One region of the Paenibacillus favisporus genome, then DNA from elsewhere that is predicted to be linked to it. Evidence: riboswitches for the same ligand, from Rfam matches in the RefSeq annotation. Region 1 holds a riboswitch; each other region holds the start of a gene.

Evidence for each region. A riboswitch is a leader RNA that binds a small molecule or an ion and turns the genes downstream of it on or off. The one in region 1 is predicted to bind thiamine pyrophosphate.
Region 2: it holds a riboswitch for thiamine pyrophosphate, as region 1 does, so the genes downstream of both, ABID47_RS27060 (ECF transporter S component) here and tenA (thiaminase II) in region 1, are expected to answer to the same signal.
Region 3: it holds a riboswitch for thiamine pyrophosphate, as region 1 does, so the genes downstream of both, thiE (thiamine phosphate synthase) here and tenA (thiaminase II) in region 1, are expected to answer to the same signal.
Region 4: it holds a riboswitch for thiamine pyrophosphate, as region 1 does, so the genes downstream of both, ABID47_RS19530 (ABC transporter substrate-binding protein) here and tenA (thiaminase II) in region 1, are expected to answer to the same signal.

What each region holds. Positions count from the first base shown of each region.
Region 1 is NZ_JBEPLV010000003.1:643,371-649,095, reverse strand. It holds gene ABID47_RS16135 (carboxylesterase/lipase family protein) at 1-907, opposite strand, end outside; gene thiD (bifunctional hydroxymethylpyrimidine kinase/phosphomethylpyrimidine kinase) at 1,099-1,914, opposite strand; gene thiM (hydroxyethylthiazole kinase) at 1,911-2,759, opposite strand; gene tenA (thiaminase II) at 2,756-3,454, opposite strand; TPP riboswitch at 3,594-3,698, opposite strand; gene ABID47_RS16115 (YrdB family protein) at 3,833-4,159, opposite strand; gene ABID47_RS16110 (class I SAM-dependent methyltransferase) at 4,263-4,985, opposite strand; gene ABID47_RS16105 (hypothetical protein) at 5,138-5,467, shown strand; gene ABID47_RS16100 (response regulator transcription factor) at 5,638-5,725, opposite strand, start outside.
Region 2 is NZ_JBEPLV010000007.1:159,210-164,934, forward strand. It holds gene ABID47_RS27045 (YheC/YheD family endospore coat-associated protein) at 1-124, shown strand, start outside; gene ABID47_RS27050 (energy-coupling factor transporter transmembrane component T family protein) at 248-1,060, opposite strand; gene ABID47_RS27055 (ABC transporter ATP-binding protein) at 1,057-2,667, opposite strand; gene ABID47_RS27060 (ECF transporter S component) at 2,660-3,271, opposite strand; TPP riboswitch at 3,351-3,464, opposite strand; gene asd (archaetidylserine decarboxylase) at 3,746-4,540, shown strand; gene ABID47_RS27070 (SDR family oxidoreductase) at 4,559-5,416, opposite strand; gene ABID47_RS27075 (phosphotransferase enzyme family protein) at 5,441-5,725, opposite strand, start outside.
Region 3 is NZ_JBEPLV010000002.1:107,601-113,325, forward strand. It holds gene ABID47_RS08535 (DUF1266 domain-containing protein) at 1-182, shown strand, start outside; gene ABID47_RS08540 (NADAR family protein) at 268-822, shown strand; gene yhbH (sporulation protein YhbH) at 1,100-2,257, opposite strand; TPP riboswitch at 2,496-2,605, shown strand; gene thiE (thiamine phosphate synthase) at 2,749-3,396, shown strand; gene thiS (sulfur carrier protein ThiS) at 3,380-3,577, shown strand; gene ABID47_RS08560 (thiazole synthase) at 3,586-4,365, shown strand; gene thiO (glycine oxidase ThiO) at 4,392-5,537, shown strand.
Region 4 is NZ_JBEPLV010000004.1:372,357-378,081, reverse strand. It holds gene ABID47_RS19550 (MFS transporter) at 1-790, shown strand, start outside; gene ABID47_RS19545 (MBL fold metallo-hydrolase) at 942-1,682, shown strand; gene ABID47_RS19540 (CGNR zinc finger domain-containing protein) at 1,696-2,298, shown strand; gene ABID47_RS19535 (VOC family protein) at 2,830-3,216, shown strand; TPP riboswitch at 3,291-3,403, shown strand; gene ABID47_RS19530 (ABC transporter substrate-binding protein) at 3,622-4,674, shown strand; gene ABID47_RS19525 (thiamine-binding protein) at 4,729-5,022, shown strand; gene ABID47_RS19520 (ABC transporter permease) at 5,019-5,725, shown strand, end outside.

The DNA of each region.
Region 1 (5,725 bases):
AACCGGCAGCCACCGCTTCCAAAGGCGTGACGGGCAGCAGCTTCCCGTCGACGACCGGCTGGAACAGCATGACAGCACTTGCTCCAGCCGCCTGTTTTAACTCGTCTGCCGCTCTTAAGATCTCCTCGGCAGGCACTTCTTGCAGCCGCTCCAGCTGATTCTCCTGAATGCCAAGGATACCCAGCAGTCCCTTCGTAAGCAGTTTGCCATGGGAGTCCGAAATCGCCTGGGAAGCCCCGCTCTGCATAATCGCCCGGGTGAACAAGCCTCGGGCTGCAGGCATTGCGAGCAGCGCTGCGATGCTCATACTTCCCGCCGACTCACCAAATACGGTCACCTGCTGAGGATCTCCGCCGAAAGCGGCGATGTTGTGCTTCACCCAGCGCAGCGCTTCGATTTGGTCCAGCAGACCGGCGTTGCTAACATAACCGTCTTCGGACTGTCCGGAAAATGGGGAAAAATGCGTAAAACCGAGAGGACCCAGCCGGTAGCTGAGGCTGACGACAATTAAGCCTCCCCGGCGCGCCAGCTCGGAGCCGTCATAAATGGGCAGTCCGCCGCCGCCCGTCACGAAGGCGCCGCCATGGATCCACACCATGACCGGAAGCGGCTGTGGGGCCGGCTCGTCAGGGGCCCACACATTGACGTACAGGCAGTCCTCGGACTGCGGGATCTGATCCCGCTTCAGTCTAAAAGCGCCACCCGTAGGGTTGACGCGCTGCGGGGCGAGCGGTACCGTCATGTCCCCGGATCTGACGCCTGCCCACGGCCGTGCAGGAAGCGGTTTCCGGAAACGCCGCTCTTCAACGGGGGGCTCGGCGTAAGGAATCGCCTTCCAGGTCCGGACGCCGTTCTGAACATATCCTTGAATCAGGCCATTATGAGTACGGATGAGGAGTTGGTCCAATGTCGTTAACATCCTTTCTAGCGTTGGAATCGTTCTACCATTGTAACACTAAAAATTGGACAAAGCCTAACCGAAGCTCGGTGCAATAAACCATCTATCGACGACCACTTAAGGAAGCCAGCTCCAAGAAAAAAACCTGTCTTTATAGACAGGTGCTAATCGCTTGTGAAGCAGGCCGGTATCGGCTGCCTTTATCTTGCTGCCCCTTCCTTTTGGCTGCGATAGGCCCAATGATTCGTCGGACCGCTCCCGCCTCCAATACCGAGCGCGTTCTCGATGGCCGCCTGGATGAATTCACGGGCCGTCCGCACGGCCTCGTTGACCGGGTTCCCTTTAGCCAGCTCAGCGGCGATCGCAGCCGAGAAGGTACATCCCGTTCCATGCGTATGACGCGTGTCAATCCGGCTTCCTTCCAGGGTCGAGAAGGATTTTCCGTCGAAAGTAAGATCAACCGCCTTGTCAGACGATTCGTCATGTCCGCCCTTGATCACAACCATCGCCGGACCGTAAGCCGCGATGCGGTAGGCCGCCTCGCAGCGTTCCTCCATCGACCGGATCGCCATCCCGGCGAGCACTTCCGCCTCCGGAATGTTCGGCGTGACGACAGCAGCCAGCGGCAGCAGCTTGTTCTTCAGCGCGTCAACAGCGTCCTGCTGCAGCAGCCGCGCGCCGCCTTTGGCGATCATAACCGGGTCGACCACCACGTTCCTCCAGCCAAAAGCGGCTATACGTCCTGCGACGGCCTCAATAATATCCGCGCTGAACAGCATACCGGTTTTGACCGCATCCACGCCGAGGTCGGTGCCCACAGCATCCATTTGTTCGGCTGCCGCAGCCGCAGGAAGCGGATATACACCTTGTACTCCGAGTGTGTTTTGAACGGTAATGGCAGTAATCGCGGACATACCGAATACGCCAAGCTCCTGGAACGTTTTAATATCCGCCTGAATGCCTGCCCCGCCGCCGCTGTCAGAACCGGCTACCGTCAAAGCTTTCGGGATGCTCATTGCACAAATCCCCTTCCTGCCGACTCCAGAAGAGCGGTAATGGTTCCTTCCTCCAGCGGGTGGCGGTCCATCACAGACAACGCGTCGAGGAAAGCGATTTGGAAGCTTCCCGGCCCCTCCATGCCTGCCCGCTCAAATGCCCGAACGGCCGCTTCACCGTAGTACGCCAAGGCGGCCGCGCCGGCGGACAGCAGATCGGGTTCGACCGCTCCAAAAGCGGCGATCACCGATGTCAGCAAGCAGCCGGTCCCCGTGACTTGGGTCAGCATCGGATGTCCGCCCCGGATCAGGTATCCCCTCGTTCCGTCGGTGATTACATCTTCTTGCCCGGTAATGGCGACGAGCGTCCCCAGACGATGTGCCGCCCGTGCCGCCAAGTCGGCGGGAGCGGACTCCCCGGACTCCCCTGCGTCGACGCCTTTTATCGCGCCGGATTCACCAATGAGATGGGCAACCTCCGCTGCGTTGCCCCGAACCAGTGACACACGGACCTCGCGCAAAATCCGCAGCGCAGCCTCCGTGCGAAATGCGGTTGCTCCCGCGCCGACGGGGTCCAGGAACACCGGAACGCCATGATCATTCGCCGATCGGCCGGCGCTGATCGCCGCTTCCACCAATTCGCTGCTCAGCGTTCCGAGATTCAGGACGACGGCTTGGGCGACCCGAGCCATATCGGCTACCTCCTCTTTGGCATAGGCCATTACCGGGGAGGCGCCAAGGGCAAGCAGGCCGTTGGCCGTAAAGTTGGTCACGACCACATTCGTCATGTTGTGAATGAGCGGACGCTGCTCTTTTATCCGTAAAGGAAGCTGGATGAGTCCGGACGGAAACATATCGGCGGTCATCGTCCCACCCCTTCCGCTGCAGCCAGGGAAACCGGCCAATCCTCAAGCGTAAACGCCATATCCCAGAACATGTACTCCAGCTGACAGCTGGTCAGAAAATGCTCCATCAGCCGTTTTTTTCTTGCGGGAGGCAGACCCTCCGCCCATTCGTCGAGCAGCCGCCGCAGCTCTACCGTCACGCCGCTTTCCCGGTCCCCGTAAAAGTGCATCCATTCATAAAACGGATGGGATTTCTCCGGCTGGACTTCCTCCAGCAGACGTTGGCCGATTTCCGTATAGGTCCACGGGCAAGGTAACAGCGCAGCTACAATATCCTCAAGTCCCCCTTCGTGGGCGACGTTCAGCATATGCCGGATGTAATGATTGGCCGATGGAGCCAGCGGATAGCCTTGCAATTCCTCATATGCAACACCGGCGACATCACAAAAGTTTTGGTGGGGATGCGTTTCGCTGTTCAAAATAAACGAGATCTGTTCGTTGAAAAGTGCGGTCGTCTGCCGGCAATCACATCGGGATATGGCAATGCCATAGATCCGGATGTAGGCGTTCAAGTATTCAAAATCCTGCTTCACATAGTGAATCAGCTGCTCCTTGGACAAGGTACCTTCCGCAATCCCCCGTACAAACGGATGTTTGAAGATCGCTTGATAAATAGGATCTGCCGCGTGTCTCAATTCTTCGGTAAACCGGGCCATGATCATGCACCTCCGTAAATTTTGACGAAAATCGCTTGTCGGGGCGCGGGGAAGCCAACACAAAAAAGCCGCCCCGAAATGGAGCGGCCGCTATTTGCAGTATCATCCTGAATGTATCTCATCAAGAAAGATGCGTATGTATAGGCCTGCTCCACTTCCCTCCGCCGGTATTAACCGGATCAGGTTCAAAGGGTCCAAGCGATCACTTGTCTCAGCTGCCTCCGCAGCTCCCCTAGTGGATTTTCGTATGATATTTTACAAGTTCATGATTAACTGTAGCTCCGTTTGCCGGTGTTGTCAAACAAAAAAAGCTGCTGGCGGGATACCGGGAAAAAGCTTGTCGATCGTTTAAGCGGATTTCCTGCCACCTTCAAGTGTTTATCTTTTCAACGCGTAAGAAAGGATCATCTCGACGATGACGACAGCCGCATAAATGACGGCGGCCGTTCGATAACCCGATCCGTACAGCGCAGCCGCGGCCAGTCCAAATACGATCAGCTGCAGCACAGCCCGGACGGGAAGCGTCACCGGGAAGGTCGCTTTCGGTGCGACATACATGCCCCAAAAAACAGCAACGACAACCGGCGAACCTATTCCTGCCACGATACGGATCCACAAGGCGGTATCCAGTTTAAATCCCCACAGGCAAAAGGCTGCCAGTGCGCACAGCTCCATTAGAAAAAAGATAAGGTCGATCACAATCATTGCCAAACCCTCCATTTTGGGCCGGTCAGGGCCTTTGGAATGAAGCCATTCTCAGTAAAATTATGCCGATCGTTTCTTGCCTCTCGCGGCGACTCTTCCTCTCTCACTCCGGCTTGTGAGCTTTCACAATTAAAAAATGCGGGTGATGCAGAATCCGCTGGTAGAAGTCGGCCGACTCCGGCAGCCGCTCCAGAAACTCGGGAACCGGCCTTGGTTCGACAACCCGGTCCAGTACAAACCAGCTTGACGTCATATTGACGATTTCCTGCAGGGGTCTACGGAAGAACGTCACTTCAACGCTGCCTGCCTCTTTCTTCGTCCACCTGTCTACAAGCAGCTCCCGTACAAAATAATCCGGTCTCTTAAAAACAGTAAAGTCCATAAACGGATGATGCACCGAAAACAATAACGTTCCTCCAGGCTTCAATACCCGCTGAAACTCACGGAACAAAGGATCCCAGTCTTCGATGTAATGCAGCGTTAGCGAACTGAGAATCAAGTCGAACTTATTAGCTCCGTATGGCAGCGGTTCATTTAGATCATGAATTTGAATCTCCGCTTGACTGCCGACTCTCCGTTTGGCCGCTTCCACCATATCGGGGCTGAAATCGATCGCCGATACCGATGCGCCCCGGGAAACGAACTTCTCGGTATACCATCCCGCGGCACAGCCTGCATCAAGGGCATGGAGGCCGGACATATCCGTTGGCAGCAGCTCCAGCATGGCCGGACGCTCGTAGTATGCGTTGGCCCCGCTGTCCGAATCGGTGTGCAGTTCATAGTCCTTGGCGAGCTTGGTATAAGCCTCGAGTACCCTCTCTTTCATGCAACCACCTCCGAAGACTCGCTATTTCTCCATCATATTATACCAACCAACAGAAAGGTTGGATATAAATAAACGAGCTTTATGTAAGCTGTGCAGAACTTAGTTGCGGCAGGATGCGTTATAAATGACAAGAACAAGTTTGAAGGCGGGGAATGTCTTTGTTAAAAAGCGTTTCTTTTTGGCTCACGTTATTTATGATCCTTACCTGCATACTGGATGCCTCCGGACAGGGTTTGGCCAACATCATACTGATCCGGCTAAATCCCTTGCTTGAAGCCTTGCTGCATGACCCAGTGTATTCGGGCTGGATGTCCGATAAACACGCTTTCGTAACGAACAGCTACTTTATCTCCTTACGGTTCCCGGCGTATCTTCTCTCCCTTGTCATGGCAGTCATCATCGGTGCGGCGGTTGATCTCCTCATTTACGGGATGAAGCGTGGATTGGCTCGCCGTGGCCAGAGTTCACATCATGATCCCTAAAATTCTGGTTGAATGCATAGCATCACGACTCCTCATTGCTCGTCCAGTAACGGTAAAAGGCTGCCTCTCGGCAGCCTTTTACGCTTGATTTATTGGCGTCCAACGGAATTCACGTCTCTGAAGGGCAATGCCTTCTGCTACAGGATGCTTGTCGTTCCGGCCCTTTTGGTTCATCTCCGCCTTAGCGCCTCCTGCTGCGAGCGGTATTCGAGCGGCGCAACGCCCTCCATTTCCTTAAAGACCTTGGTAAAATGCTTC
Region 2 (5,725 bases), on a different contig from region 1:
ACGGGACCAACGGTATGGATTTCAAAAAGCCGGGATGCATCAGCAATGGAAAAATACCTATCGCGAGCCGATGGCCTATGCCCGGTATCTGGTGAACCGGCAGCATGCCAGCGCGGCATTATAACCTTATACGGGCCGCTGCCATCTCACATTCAAATACCTGATAGAAAGCAAGAGACCGGAAAGTCCGCCCATGCGGCTTTCCGGCTCTGTGTTTTAACACATCGGCTAATAGCTATCATACGGCTTAACCTTGTCCATGGTACCTGACATCTTCGATGCCGAACCAGGGAAGAGCAGCGGCCGCATAGTACGCAGCCGCCAGGGCAATGACGAACATGAGAACCGCCAGCCCGTCATACCTGCTGAAAGCCGACGGATAATAGTACGTTCTGCGCCCCGACCCGCTGAACTGCTTCGCTTCCATCGCCACAGCTACGCGGTGCGCCCGGCGGATGCTCTGCGACAGCAGCGGCACCGCATACAGCCGGACATGCTCAAGGAGGCCACTCGGCCCTCGGCCTGTCCGCACGCCGCGGATCCGCAGCGCCTGCCTGCGGATGAGAAACTCCTCCCATACGATGGACAGCAGCCGGATCGACGCCATGAAGCTGTAGGCGAATTTGGGGGGAAGGCGAAAATTTTGCATCAGCGAATAGAACAGCTTGACGGACGGCGTGGTCATGACGAAGAGCAGTCCTTCTGCCGCAAAGGCAATCGCCCGGAATCCCAGGTGCAGCCCGCGGTAGAAGCTTTCCTCGGATACGCGGAACAGCCCCCACTGCCACCAGACGTGATCCCCTTTCCCGAATAGGATCATCGTCAGGGATGAAGAGACGAATACGAGGCTGAAGGAGAGAACGAGCAGCGCCACCTTCCATGCCGGATAACCGCTGAGCAGAAACAGGAGGGCGATGTAGACCGCTGCCTGATAGACGGCAAAATCAATGCTTCGCGTCTGAATCGTAACGATAAACAACATGATCAGCACAGCGAGCTTCAGCGAGGGATTCGCCCGGTGCAGCCAGGTATGACGGCTCGGAGTCAAAAACCGGTTCATCCGCTCACCTCCTCCTGCGCATCCGAAGCTGCGCCGTCTCCCTTAAGCCTCCGCCTCCCGGGCTTTATCGCCGTCAAACTTCCGCCGCGGATTTCCCATACCTGGGTAGCGGCCAGCTCAGCGATTTCTCGCTCATGCGTCACCATAATGATCGCCGTGCCGCTGCGCCGAAGCGCTTCACAGTATTCCAGGATGGCAAAGGCGTTGCGGGCATCCTGCCCGAACGTCGGTTCATCCAGCAGCAGCACCGCCTGACGGCGCACCGCCGCGGTGGCAACGCTCAGCCTGCGTTTCTGTCCAGTCGAGAGCTGATACGGGTGCCGGTTCTCCAAGCCGTGCAAATGAAACGTCTTAAGGCAGTCTTCAGCTTTACGCTCCACCTCAGCCCGCGACATGCCGCCCTGCATGTGAAGGGAAAAGGCCGTCTCCTCCAGTACTGTCTGGGCCACAAACTGAAACTCCGGGTTCTGAAACACGAACCCGATCCGGTCCGAAGGGCAGGTCCGCTTCCTGCCCCTTCCCTGCAGCAGTCTGCCTTCCAGCACGTAGCTGCCGGCTGTCGGAAGAAGCTGCATCAGGCTCAGCAGCAAGGAGCTTTTCCCCGCCCCGTTAGGACCGACAACGGCAACAAAATCGCCGGCATATACCTCCGCCTCTTCCACCATGATCGCCGGCGCATCTCCGCGGAGACCGACAAACCCCCGCAAGGAGAGGACCGGCGTTGCCAAGTCCGCGCCTTGCTGGGGGGATTGCACCAGGCCGCTGTTCCATGTATCCCGGTGACGGATATAATCCTCCCAAACGCCGGGATACCAAATGCCATTTTCCTGAAGGGCTCTGCGGTACGCCGTGAAGATTTCCGCCGGCTTGCCGTCGGCCAGAATGCTTCCGTCCGCCGCGAACAGAACGATCCGGTCGACCCAATTCACGATTTCCTCGATCCGGTGCTCGACGATCAGCACGGTCCGTCCGGCCGATACACCGCGAACCGCCTCCCAAATTTGCTGTCTCCCCTCGGGGTCCAGCAGCGCCGAGGGTTCATCCAGCAGAAGCACTTCCGGTTCCAGCAGAAGGACCGAAGCGAGCGCGAGCCGCTGCTTCATCCCCAGGGACAGCCGTTCAATCGGAGTGTGCAGCTCTTCAAGGTCCAGTCCGACCCGGCCGAGCGCCTCCCGCATCCGCGGCACCATATCCTCCCTGGCTACTTGGCGGTTCTCCAGCACAAACGCCAGTTCCTCATCGACATACGGCATGCAGAACTGGGTGTCCGGGTCCTGAAATACATACCCGCACGAGCGGGGCTTCCGGATGTCCGCATATTTGAGCGGAACGTCAATGACCGCCGGAATCAACCCGCCGAGCACCTGCAGCAGCGTCGATTTCCCGCATCCGCTTGGGCCGAGCAGAAGCACCTTTTCCCCGGCCGGCACGGACAGGGAAACATCCTTGAACACGAACGCCCTCTCACCCGGAAACTTCAGGCGCAGGTCCGTTACCGAAACGGCAATTTGCCCGCTCCCTTGATCCGCCCTTTGACCCGCTCCTTGACCCGTCTCATGCACCGCCGGATGCTGCATCGTCGCGGCTCCCCGGTTAGCCTCAGTCATGATCGAGCGCTTCATAATCCTTGGCTGTCACCGGCCGGAGCAGCTGGGTTACTCCGGTTGCTTCCAAAGCTTTGGTCAGGGCATACGCCAGGTACCCTGCGAGTACCGCCGAGCTGATTAACCGCATCACGTACTTGAACACGATCATCCATGTCGTATAGTCCGTGACGTAGCCGTAGTACACATCCACCAGGAATGATCCCAATCCCGAAGCCATACCGGCCAGCGCCGCTACCCCCATGGAGAATTTGCGGTAACGGAACAGGGCGAAGATCAGCTCTGCGGCAAGACCTTGCGCTACGCCGTAAATCGCCAGCTGAAGGCCCCATTCACTGCCGAACAGAATTTCCACGTGAGCCGCGGCAACCTCGGCCAGGAGGGCTACGCCGGGCTTGCGGATCAGCAGCGCGGCAAGCGTCGAGGCGAGGAACCACATACCGTACATCAGCTCATCCGCTTGGAAAAACAGCGGCTTGAACAAGTCGTTCACCGAACCCCAAAAATGGTACACCACCCCGATCACGAGGGAGAGCAGAATCGTCACGAGCAGGTCGCTGAGCTTCAGCCCCTTCGGTCGATCCATCTGCATCGTACTGCTGTTCATTTGACAACATCCTTTCTTTTTCCAAAATTGGGCAATAAAAAAACCCCCTGGATAAGCGAGGGAGATCGTCAAATAAGCCCATAAAAGGACTTGAATTCTCTACGCTGGCATTATCCAGATCAGATTCCCGGTCAGCAGCGGTTCATTAGCTGCACTCTCAGCCCGATTCGCTCGAGCTCCCGTATTCCCATATGTACACAGATGAACGCAAGGCGCGGCATCGCCGCCTCCTGGTCCCGGAGCCATCGCCGTCCAAAGCGATGAGAAGCTTGGGTTCGATTCCGTGTAACAGGCACCTCGCCGCGATGAGTCGGCATCGGGCCCGTATTGATTCCAAAATACATGATCCTCGAAGGATTGGCAATACCATTTTTCTCCGGGGCGGTTTCCAGCCTTTGTTGCATATTGATTTGATAGCCGTTCTATGTCAATATATTCAGAGTGCTACAGGCACGTATGGAAGGGAGATTAGGCATGACAAAGAAATTACTGCGGCTCATGACAGAGCTCTCCTCGCGAAAGTGGCTCTCTTCCATGATGGGACGCTTCTCGCACAGCCGGCTCAGCAGAGGGGTCATCCCTACTTTTATCAAAAGCTATCAGATCCCTGCGCATGAAGCGGAGAAAGAAATCTATGAATACCGCACGCTCAACGAATTTTTTTCGCGGCGGCTGAAGCCCGGCATGCGTCCAATTCACGAAGGCGAGCACGTACTCACGAGCCCCGTCGACGCCAAGATCACCGCAATGGGTGAAATCACCTCAGGCACGATTCTGAACGTGAAAGGGCAGGATTATTCGGTGGCGGAGCTGCTTAATTTCTCTCCCCACCTGGAGTTATATAAACATGGCTATGTCTTTGTGCTGTACCTCAGCCCTACAGACTACCACCGGATCCACTCTCCAATCACAGGTGTGAAGGTGGAGAGCGAGCATATCAAGGGACGATGCTACCCGGTTAATGATTTTGGCATGACCCAGATGAAATCCGTGCTGTGCCGCAATGAGAGGCTGATTACGTATATCAAGGGAGCCCTGGGAGAAGTCGCGGTCGTCAAAGTCGGCGCCATGAATGTCAGCAGCATCCGCTACGACGACGAAACCGCCAATTCCTGGCGTAACGGCGATCCGCTCGCCTATTTTGAGTTCGGTTCGACCGTCGTGCTGCTGATCCAGGACGGCGCATTCACCCCGCGGACAGACCTCCGGACCGGAGATCATGTCCGCATGGGCCAGCTGCTCGGTCAGCTGCACCCGCATAAAGGCTGAACCGGAAGCGAATCCGGCTCAGCCTTTTTTGCTCAGGAGTGCGAGCATAATCCGCTGAAACCACCGGCCCGGAAGCAGCTGCTTGGCCTTCATCGTCCAGCGCGTGCCGGCAGGCAGCGCATAGCGGAATGCCGGCTTGTTCATACTCGCGATTCTCGCGATCAGCCGGGCCACATCGGCCGGATCGCCGCGCTGGCCGGCGTTGTCACGGGAAAAGGCCATCACCTGGTTCAGCATCCGCTCGTAGGGTGACCGTTCGGCGGCGCTCATCTGCCCAAATCCTTTGTCCCATATGGCCGTCCCGTACGAGCCCGGCTCCACCACCACGACATCGACGCCGAATGGCCGCATTTCCAGGGCAAGGCACTCGCTGAAGCCCTCTACAGCAAACTTCGACGAGACGTAGGGGCCAAAGCCGGGAAATCCGACAGCCCCGCTGACGCTGCTGATCTGAATGATTGTTCCCTGATGGGCCTCTCTCATCGCGGGAAGAACGGCCTGGGTGACTGCAACCATCCCGAAGAAATTCGTTTCCAGCTGCGCCTTCCACACGTCCATCGGAATCTCCTCGATCATTCCTCCGTATGCGGTGCCTGCATTGTTCACAAGCACGTCAATGCGTCCGTGGGATTTCAGGATGCCCGATACCGCCTCAAGCACCTGCCCCCCGTCCGTCACATCTAGCCTAACCACGTGAATATGCTCTCTGACCCCCGCCGTCTGCGCAGCATCCATCAGTTCCCCGCTCGCTTCCGGCCTTCGCATGCCGGCAAAAACCGTGTATCCGGAGGCAGCCAGCTCCACGCTGGCCAGCAGCCCGAAGCCGCTGGAACTGCCCGTGACCAGCACGACCGGCCGCTCATCATGTTCTCCCAATTGCGCTCCACTCCCGTTCAGATGTTATTTCGCCGGAAACAGAAACGGCTCTTCCGCCAAGTAGCTGCGGATCGCGGACAGAATATACCCCTTCTGTTCCTTCAGCGACGGAATTTCCTGCGGATTGCCGGCGTGAAACGCCTGATTCTCCAGGACCGCCTGCAGGAAAAAGGTTTCCAGCATGGACACGCTCTCCTTCGGAAGAAGTCGCATGCTTTCGTACCCGTCCAGCAGCATGCTCCGCTGTGCCGGGTACAGACCGATGAGCGCCTGTGCCAAGTCGTATGCATAATAACCGAACCCGCAGCG
Region 3 (5,725 bases), on a different contig from region 1:
CCGCCAGCCGCTTTTGGAAACCGGAGGAGCAGTTTGGGAATATGGTCCACATCATGACCCGCGGGCAGACGCTTCTGGGGATGGGTACCTTCGCTTCCCGGAAGGCGCCATGGGATATTCCGCTTGAACCGGGAGGCGAACGAGCAGCGTACCGCAAGGGATCGGCCAGTCTGGATGCCTGAGGCGGGGATCAACGGGCTTGCGGGTCACAGGACCTTTAGATTGTAGGGCTTAAGTACGCCCGAAGCTCTTATAGGGGGGAATTGGATGTATACCTTGGAAGAACTACGGAAGGCATTCCGGAAAGGGACCAAGCTGAAATATGTTTTTTTCTGGGGGCACCAGCCCGCGGCGGACGGATCTATTACGAAGAGCTGCTTCAGCCAGTGGTGGGAAGCAAAGTTTACCGTGGACGGTGTGGAATATGCAAGTGCCGAGCATTATATGATGGCCGAGAAAGCCAGGCTGTTCGGTGACGAAGAGATCCGGGAACAGATTCTTGCTGCCAAGCATCCGAAGCAGGCCAAAGATCTGGGGCGGAAGGTGAGAGGATTCGATCCAGCCGCATGGGACCGGGAAGGGTACTCCATTGTGGTCCGGGGAAATGAAGCGAAGTTTTCCCAAAACGACGATTTGAAGCAATTTCTGCTGGGCACCGGGCAGCGGGTGCTGGTAGAGGCAAGTCCCGTGGATTCGATCTGGGGCGTTGGGTTGGCCGCGGACGACGAAGCGGTCCTTAACCCGCTGCTGTGGAAAGGGAAGAACCTGCTTGGCTTTGCCTTGATGGAGGTTCGGGACCGTCTGCAGGCGGAAGAAGTCTAGCGGAAGTACGAAACATGCACGTCGTGCGTGCGGGGCCTAGCGGGAGTGAAGAACTTGGCAGCAGTAAGGAGCACGCTGGCAATGAGGAGCATGCCGTCAGTGAGGGGCCTGGCAGGAGTCAGGATCAGTCGACTGTGGGAAAAAGGCTGCAAATCGAGGGTCATGCTATATAGAGGTCACCCGGCCATGCAAAAAGGTCGTTGTCGGTTACTCGCGTAACGGGACAACGACCTTTTTATATGCCATAATTTTGCGTTCGAGGAGGCGGTGTTTCGGCTTAGGTCAGTGCGCCTTCCTGCTTTTTAAAGAACGTACGCAGCGCCTGGTAGACCTCGCCCTTTTCCTTGATGACGTAATACATGAACTGGTCGAGCTTGATATTCCGGTACGCGGACATCAGCGTGCTGCTCCGGTTGTACTGGTTGACCTCTCCGTAACCGAACATGTTGCTGACTTTAAGCAGCTCGCCAATCAGCCGCACGCAGCGTTCGTTATCGGAAGTCAGGTTGTCGCCGTCCGAGAAATGGAACGGATAAATATTGTACTTGGCGGGCGGGTAGCGCCGGTCGATAATTTCCAGCGCTTTCTGGTAGGCGGACGAGCAGATCGTGCCCCCGCTTTCGCCCCGGGTAAAGAAATCTTCTTCGGTGACTTCTTTGGCCTCCGTATGGTGGGCCACAAAGACGATGTCGACCTTTTCGTATTGGCGGCGCAGGAAGCGGGTCATCCAGAAGAAGAAGCTGCGCGCACAGTATTTTTCAAACGTGCCCATCGACCCGGACGTATCCATCATCGCAATGATGACCGCGCTGGAATGGGGAACGACGATGTCCTCCCACGTTTTGTAACGCAGATCGTCGGGGCTGATATGGTGAATTCCCGGCTTGCCGCTGGTGGCGTTGCGCCGCAGATTTTCCAGGATCGTCCGCTTCTTGTCGATGTTGGACTGCATGCCTTTTTTGCGGATGTCGTTGAACGTGATCGATTCGGTTTCGACTTCCTGCTGCTCTTTCGGCTTCATATTCGGCAGCTCCAGCTGATCGAACAGCATGTTCTCCAAGTCCTCGAGGCTGATCTCGGCTTCCATAATGTCCTGGCCGGGCTGGTCACCGGCTTTTTCGCCTTGACCCGGCTTTTGCACCGGATCCCTGCCCAGCACGTCTCCCACCTGGCTGTCGCCGTCTCCCTGGCCGACATGCTTTTGCTTCTGGTAGTTATAAATGAAACGGTATTCATCGAGGCTCCGGATGGGCACCTTGATGATTTGCTTACCGTCCGACATCACGATGTTTTCTTCTGTGATCAGGTCGGGCAGGTTCTGCTTGATAATTTCCTTAACCTTCTCCTGATGGCGGACCTGATCCTGGTACCCTTTCCGGTGCAGTGACCAGTCCTCCTTGGACACCACAAACAGCGAATGATCGTCTGATGGCATGTTCAGGCACCTCCCATGTTCCCATACTCAGCACAAACTTTGGCTTGTTAAACATTTATATTCACGGGCGGGGACGATATGTGATGACGCAAGAGATAAAATAAGAAGTTTGCCGCACCCAAATATATGAAATTTTGCGAGAATCGCTGCTATGGATGAGATAAGCGTTCCGATGCCGGTGATCTCACTCTGGCTATTGCCAAAAGTCAGCAGTTTGGGCTATAGTGGTTGTGAAATTAAATAGGAATGCGGGTGCTGGATGAAGTCCGGCTGAGATGGCAGCCTTATGCTGCGGACCGTTAATCTGATCCAGGTAATGCTGGCGTAGAGAATATCATTCGAATTGCGGTGCCATTCGTGTATTTCTCGAATGGTTTTTTTGTGTTAACCGGGTAAGAGGGCGCTTTCGCAAGACGAGGGCTTACCCTTCGCGATGATAGAAGCCGGCATGAAATGGAGGGAATGGCAAAGGGAAGAGAGGAGAAGCAGTCATGGTCGATTTTCGTCTGTATGCGATTACCGGCGAGACGTTCCATCCGGGACGCCGGCTGGTGGACGTGATGGAGCAAGCTATTCGGGGAGGCGCGGACATCGTTCAATTCCGCGACAAAACAAGCGGCAGGGAAGAGCTGCTGCGCAAGGCAGCAGAGCTGCGGGAGCTGACCCGCCGCTACGGCGTTCCTTTTATCGTGAACGATCACGTTGATATCGCGATGGAGGTGGATGCGGACGGGATTCACCTCGGTCAAGGCGATATGCCGATCGCGGAAGCCAGAAAGCTTGTCGGTTCCAAGATCATCGGCATATCCACCCATGCGATTTCCGAAGCGCAGCTCGCCGAAGCGGAAGGGGCGGATTATATCGGCGTCGGGCCGATCTATGCGACGGCTACGAAAGCCGATGTGGTGGATCCGGTCGGTCTTTCGTACATTCGGGAAGTCGCCGGGGTCATTAACATCCCGTTTGTGGCGATTGGCGGCATCAAGCTGGGCAACGTGGACGAAGTGATCCGGGCCGGTGCGAGCCGCGTCTGCGCGGTGAGCGAAATCGTCGGCAGCCCTGACCCGGAAGCGGTATGCCGGGCGTTCATTCACAAGCTTGAAGGTAGAGGAGGAGCGGCGGATGGAACTGGTCGTTAACGGAACAAAGCGGGAGCTGGCGGCCGAGACGGTAGCCGATGTCCTCCGCTTGCTGGGGCTGTCCGGCAGGCCGGTCATGGTGGAAGCGGACGGACAGGTGCTGAAGATTGAGCAGTGGGAGACGACTCCGGTTGTACCTGGAATGAAGCTGGAGCTGGTCCATTTCGTAGCGGGAGGTTGAGGGGAAAAATGAGCATAGATAATTGGCAGGTTGGCGGACAGGAACTGTCGTCGCGGTTGTTTTTGGGGACCGGGCTGTTCCCCGATCCTTATGTGCAGATGGAGGCGATCAAAGCTTCGGGAACTGAGGTGCTGACGTTCGCCATCCGCCGGATCCATCTCGATTCGGTGGAGGATGACTCGATTCTGCAGCATGTGGAGCCCCAGAAATACATCTATCTTCCCAACACCTCCGGAGCGACAACGGCTGATGAGGCGGTCCGGATTGCCCGCCTGGCGCGGGCTTCGGGACTCAGCGACTGGATCAAGGTGGAGATTAGCGCGAATAAGCGCACGCTCCTGCCCGATCCGATTGAAACGTTAAAAGCGACGGAAATATTGGTCAAGGAAGGTTTTACGGTACTGCCGTATATCTCCGACGATCCGGTGATCTGCAAAAAGCTGGAGGAGGCCGGAGCAGCCGCGGTTATGCCCGGCGCAGCGCCCATCGGGACCGGCCTCGGCATTCTGAATCCGTACCATCTCGGATTGATCGTGGAGGAGCTGTCGGTCCCTGTCATCGTGGATGCGGGGCTCGGGACAGCCAGCGACGTGGCGCTCGCGATGGAGCTGGGAGTCTCCGGCATTCTGATGAATACCCCGGTGGCCAAAGCCAAAGACCCCGTAATGATGGCCCGGTCGATGAGGCTGGCGGTTGAGGCGGGGCGTTTGGCTTACTTGTCCGGGCGGATTCCGAAGAAGAAATATGCTTCGGCCAGCAGCGGCCTGGAATCGCTCGTCATCGAATAAAAAAGGATGGACAGGGGGCTGTAACAATGAGCGGAGACATCATCGTCATGGGAGGCGGCATCATCGGATTATCTTGCGCGCTGGAGCTGCGCCGCCGCGGCCTGAACGTCACGCTGCTCGAAAAGGGTCCCTGCGGCGGGCAGGCCTCTGGGGCGGCGGCAGGAATGCTTGCTCCGTATTCGGAGAACGTGGAGTCGCCGGACGAGTTCTTCCGGTTGTGCCGCGAGAGCTTGTCGCTGTATCCGCAGTGGCAGCAGGCGGTGAAGGACATCTCCGGCGTCTCCTTCGAATATGCCGAAACCGGCAGCTTGTACGTCGCGAGGCACGAGGCGGATTTGCTGGCGCTGGAGAGCCGGCTGGAATGGCAGCGGAGCTGGGGCTCCGGTGGCGAAATATTAACGGGGAGCGCGCTGTTCGATGCCGAGCCGGGGCTGACCCGCGAGGCAGTTGCTGCCTTGCGGACTCCGGTGGAGAGCCATGTGTATGCCCCGGATTTGACGGAAGCGGTCAAAAGGGCCTGCCTGGCCTCCGGCGTGCAGATTCATGAGCATCTTGGCCGGATCGAGCTGGCTGAATGGCGGGAGCGGGTTGCGCTGAGGGCGCAGAGTGGCGATCGGTTTGAAGCGGATCGGCTGCTGATCAGCACCGGTGCGTGGGTACAGGAGATGTCGGAACCCCTTGGCATCCGGATTCCTGTACATCCGATCCGGGGGCAAATTTGCGCCTACACTTGGAACGAGGAGCGCGAGCCGCTTCGGCATCTGGTGTTCACCAGCCAAGGGTACCTGGTCCAAAAAGCAAACGAAACGCTTGTCTGCGGCGCCTCGGAGGATATCGCCGGGTTCGATACGTCCGTCACGGACAAAGGGATCCGGCGGCTGACGGAGTGGAACAAACAGGTGCTGCCTGTTCTTGGTGAGGTGCAGCCGTTTCACCGCTGGGCGGGACTGCGCCCGGCGGTGCTGGACGGCCGGCCGCTGATCGGGCGGCTGAACGATGCCGGCCATATTTTTGTGGCTGCGGGTCATTACCGCAACGGCATCCTGCTCAGCCCGGTCACGGCCGCGCTGATCGCCGATAGCGTGGAGGGCAAGCCGCTGCCGGAGTGGTGTGGAGCGTTTCGGCCGAACCGGTTCGGTGAGGTTCAGGCGGGCGCTTTTTCGGGCAAATAAAGGATTGGCGTCGTTAAATATTGCTTGTTCTAGCTGATAAAAGTACGGACAATATAAAGTTATTCGTTTGGCATGAAGCACATGGCAAAGCAGGAATGCATTCCTGCTTTGTTTTTTTGTGTCGGGCGTCGTAAAACTATTTGTAGAACACACATCTTATATATCCATTAAACCCATATAATTGAGGT
Region 4 (5,725 bases), on a different contig from region 1:
CGGATTCATTACGGAAGGATGGTGGAGGTTTTCGTTCCTCGTCATTTCGCTGATCGCACTCGTCACGCTGCTGTTCTGGTCGAAGGCCTCCTTCGGTGAAATCGATGCCGTGCTGAGCGCCAAAGGGCCTGCCGCTTCCGTATCCGGTCAAGAGCATGCCTCGGCCAAACGCTTCCCTTATCGAGGCGGAGCCTTCGGCATTCTCGTCCTCTTTATCGTATTCTTCTTTCTGTACGTCGGCACCGAGATGAGCCTGGCCAATTTTATGCCCGCCATCCTGATTGAGAAAATGGGCATGAAGGAAGCCGCCGCGGCGCTCAGCGTCACCTGCTTCTGGATCGCGATGTCCGTCGGCCGGATCTTTGCCGGCGTCGTCGCCGAAAAGATTCATTACCGGGTCTACGTGCTGTTCAGCTGCCTCATCACCCTGGTGCTGCTGATCGTGTTCCCGCTGATGGGCCAGGTATGGTCGGCTTTCGCGATCATCCTGCTGCTCGGGCTGTTCATGTCGGGGATCTTTTCGATTGCGCTCGTATTTGCGAGCAAGCTGCTGCAGGGCAGCGAAGAATCGACACCTAGCATTTTAATCGCCTCCGGCGGCGTCGGCGGAGCCATCCTTCCGCTTATCATGGGCTGGAGCCTGGACCATCTGGAAGTGAACCAGTCGGCTTGGATGCTCGCGGTGTTCACCGCCGGCATGGTCGTGCTCAGCTTTGCGGCTTTCCAGCTGCAGCGGCGGAAGCTGGTTCACCAGAGCGGACTGCAGGGGCCATCAGGTGCAGGAAAATAAGCCATTCAAATTAAAAGCGGGCCAGCCGGACCGCTTTTTTTTATTTTTGTATAACCCCTAAAAATATATTTACAGGTTATAAAAATACGGTTATACTCCAATTATAACTTGTAATACAAATTTTAGAGGTTATACAAAGGAGATGGATGACATGGAACTTCAAAAGCTTCCCTGGGCAGGCATTCGAGTGACGGCAGGAGACACATCGGTGGTCATTGACCCGCTTTATCATTTTCCGGAAAGATACGCCCAGTCTCACGAACCGCTCTTCCCGCTTAACGAATACGGCCCGGCAGATGCGGTGCTGATTACCCATGAGCATGCGGATCACTTTGATCCCCAGGCCATCATCGATGCCTTCGGGGCTGACATTCCCGTGTACCTCCCGCAGGAGAGCGTCCTCCTTGCCGAAAATAGCGGCCTGAACCGCGTAATCGGTGCTTCCGTCGGCGATGCCTTCCAAATCGGTGCGCTGAGCGCAGCCGCCACGTACTCCGTCGACGGGGTCGGAGACGTGCAGATCGCCTGGGCGCTGAGCGACGGCGAGCACCGCCTGCTCCACTGCGGAGATACGCTGTGGCACGGCTACTGGTGGAAGATTGCCGCGGCCCACGGCCCATTCGATGCGGTATGCCTGCCGGTGAACGGTGCCGTTCTGGAACGTCCTGATCGTCAGCCGCCCAGCGGCATGCCGATTACGCTGCTTCCGGAACAAGCGGCCGCGGCCGCACGCGTTCTCGGGGCCAAACGGCTGGTGCCGATCCACCATACCGCCATCCACCATCCGCCTGTATACCTGCAGACTCCCGATTGGCAAAATCGCCTGCGGGCTGCAGTTGGTGATACAATGGACATAGCATTCCTGAACACAAAGAAAACGATTACTCTATAAAGGATGACGCATCATGGATAAATCCCCTTCCCGCAACGTGCTGGGGGGCGCCCTGTGGATCAATCTCGCCAATACGGTGCGCATGCGGGAGCACCGGGTCACGGATATGCTGGAGGAGCCAGGTTATTTAGACGAATGGCTCCACGATAATGAATTGCACGGCTTGAACAATACCGCAGGGGCAGCTTCAGCTGTGACGCGGGAAGACCTGCTGCCCGAACTGCTCCGTCTTCGCGGCGTGTGCCGGCTCGTTCTAGAAGACCTGGACCATGGTGGTACCTTGTCGGATGAGGCATTCGCCGCCATGGAGGCGGAAGCTTCGCGGTTAGACGTGGCGCTTCGGGCTGAGCGGGATGCGCAGGGCACCCCCCTTCTCATCACCTACGGGCAAACCGCCGTCCAAGACGTGCTGTACCCCATCGTCCGCTCCCTGTTCGAGACGCTGGCAAGCGTATCTTCGGACCGCATCCGGATCTGCGAGCATGACGACTGCATCCTGCACTTTGTGGACACCTCCAAGAGCGGCAAGCGGCGCTGGTGCAGCATGGACACTTGCGGCAACCGCCATAAGGCGGCCGAATTTTATGCGAAGAAGAAGCAGAAGCGCGAGAACTAAAAAGCCAGGGTAGTCTGACAGACTTCCCTGGCTTTAGTCAAATGAACCTGTTGCGTTTCACTGCCCTTGATTTATATGGCGGACACTCTCCAGTTTAGCTCCTTTGTCCAACGACTTGTAGGAGTATGTCGATAAGTACGTTCTTCCGACCTCTAACAAGTTCCATGTGTTTTCATTATCGACTTTAATTTTAAATGCTCCTTCTTCTTTACTATGGGTTTTCTCGGCGACAATCCAATATGTCGAGCCAATGAGCTGCTTATCGAGTATCGTTATGTCCCCTCCACTGGATGATGGCCCGGTACATGCTGTCAACATACATATGAAAAGCCATGCTGCAATTATTTTTTTCAGGGCCCTCTCCCCCCGTTCCTGACTATTCAATACCTAACGATGCCACCAAACAGCCTATAATTTATAAACAATGATGTTTGCATAAAGTTGCCTTACAACTCGGATTTAAATGCTATAATGGCCTTAATTTAGGGCAAACCCATTACTTATAAGTACTATGAAAAGGAGCTCATACATATGGCTAATAAACGTTTGGATCATGTCGGCATCGTCGTACGGGATTTGGAGTCAACCATCCGATTTTATACCGAGATCGTGGGCCTGGAGCTGAAGGGCAGGCTGACGCACACCAACGGCGTGTTCCAGCTGGCGTTTCTCGGCTTCGGGGGCAGCAACGAGACGGAAATCGAGCTCATTCAAGGCTACAGCTACGACCTGCCGGCCGAAGGCACGGTGCACCATTTTGCGATCCATGTCGACGATATTCAGAAGGAATTTGAGCGGATTCAGGCGCTCGACGGCGTGGAGCTGATCGATCAGGAAATCGTAACCCTGCCCAACGGATACCAATACTTCTTTATCTATGGTCCGGAAAAAGAATGGATCGAATTTTTCCAGAGATAATCTGGAATCGGGCGGATGTCTGGACACCCCCATGGGGATGGACTATAATATGGGAGGAAAACAACCCGAAAACCTTATAGAATCCGGGGTGCTGGAATTGGCCGGCTGAGATTGTATCCCTTCAAGATACTGACCCTTTTAACCTGATCTGGGTAATGCCAGCGTAGGAAACCGTTTGTCACGGCATACAAGCCGTGCTAATCTTGCGCATATGAAGCGTCCCGTTTACGGGGCGCTTTTTTCATTCATACTAGTGAAAAACGGGATTACGCCTTGCGAATGCTTTCTATGATTCAGTCACTCAGATCGGCTTACGATTCTAAATATAACAGGGAGAGGGGATCACCGGTCGTTGCTTCCACAGAGAGAATAAGAACGGCCGGACATCAAAGGAGAGAGAAAGCCATGAAGAACAAATCGATCGGCTTGCTGCTGCTGGTCTGCATGCTCGTACTGGCGCTTGCCGGATGCGGCGGCAGCCAAAACAATACGGGCAGCGGAGAAGGCACATCCGCTTCCGACAGCACGGCAGGCCAGGACGACACTGCAGCGAAGCCGCTGAAGGACGTCAAAGTTGTCCTCGACTGGACGCCCAACACGAACCATACCGGACTCTACGTCGCCAAAGACTTGGGTTACTATAAAAACGAAGGCTTGAACGTCGAGATCGTGCAGCCGGGCTCCACCGGCGCGGACGCCATGGTCGCTTCCGGCAAAGCACCTTTCGGCGTTAGCTATCAGGAGAGTGTGACCCAGGCCCGCACGCAGGGCGTGCCGCTCGTCTCGATTGCCGCGGTCATCCAGCACAATACGTCGGGCTTTGCCGCACCGGTGGACCGGGGCATCAAGACGCCGAAGGATTTCGAAGGCAAAACCTACGGCGGCTGGGGCTCCCCTGTGGAGGAAGCCGTCATGGGCTCCATCATGGAGATCGACAAGGCGGACGTGAAGAAGGTAAAAATCGTCAACATGGGCGACGCCGATTATTTTACCGCCGTGAAGCGGGACATCGACTTCGCCTGGATCTTCTACGGCTGGACCGGAATCGAGGCGAAGCTGCGCGGCGAGCCGCTGGACATGCTGTATGTCAAAGATTATTCCGAGAAGCTGGACTACTACACGCCGGTTCTCGTAACGAACGAAAAGCAGATCAAGGACGACCCTGAGCTGGTCAAAGCGTTTATGCGCGCGACCGCCAAAGGTTACCAGTACGCGATCGACAAGCCGGAAGAAGCTGCCAACCTGCTGCTGAAGGACGTGCCGGACCTCGATAAGCAGCTGGTGATCGAAAGCCAGAAATGGTTAAGTCCTAAATATCAGGACGACGCAGCCCGCTGGGGCGAGCAGAAGGAACAAATCTGGAAGGGCTATTCCGATTGGATGTACGAGCACAAGCTGCTGGACAAGCCGCTGGACGTGAAGAGCGCGTACACGAACGACTTTTTGCCGGAACAGTAAGCCACATCTAACCTAAAATACACGTAATCTTATCAAGAGAGGAAGTTGATTCGCATGGCCAATACGCTGTTAAGCATTCAGGTGATCCCGAAGACGCCGGGCAACGAAGACTCTTACGCCTACGTCGACCGTGCCATTGAGGTCATTCAGCAGTCCGGCGTGAAACATGAGGTGCACCCGCTGGAAACGACGATGGAGGGCGAGCTGGAGGAGCTGTTGGACGTCGTACGCAAAATGCACGAAGCTCTGGTGGCCGCAGGCAGCCCGAGTATCATCTCCCAGGTCAAAATCGCCCATAATCCCGGCGGAATCAGCATGGACAAGCTGACGGAGAAGTACCGTCCATGAGAAGCTGGTGGAAAAACGTATGGCCGCCCCTCGTGGCGGTCATCTTCTTTTTGCTCGTGTGGCAGCTGCTGACCTCCCTGTTCCATATTGAACAATGGATTTTGCCTGCGCCGAGCGACATCGCCCGGGAAGCCGCGGCCGCTTCCGGCGGCTTGTGGGAGCATGTATGGGCCACGCTGAAGCTGACCGTGTTCGGCTTCGCCATCGGAACCGCCATCGGGCTGGTCATCGCACTGATTCTGCATTTGATTCCGTTTTTAAAACAGGCGCTGTATCCGCTGCTCATTCTAAGCCAAAATATCCCGACTATCGCCCTCGCCCCCCTGCTGATGATCTGGTTCGGCTTCGGCCTCCTGCCCAAGCTGATCGTCATCACGCTCGTCTGCTTTTTCCCGGTGGCGGTCGCCGCTTTGGGCGGCTTGAAGCAGACCGATCCCGTCATGATGAACTACATGCGCATGATCGGGGCGGGCAAGGGCCAAATTTTCGCCAAGCTGGAGCTGCCCCACGCACTCCCTTCCATCTTCTCCGGCATTAAAATCGCCGCCACCTACAGTGTCATGGGTGCGATTATCGCCGAGTGGCTGGGGGCCGACAAGGGCATCGGCTATTATATGATGCTGCAAAAATCGGGCTACCGTACCGACCGCATGTTCGTCGCGATCATGATCATCGTCGTGCTGAGCCTGCTGATGTTCGGGCT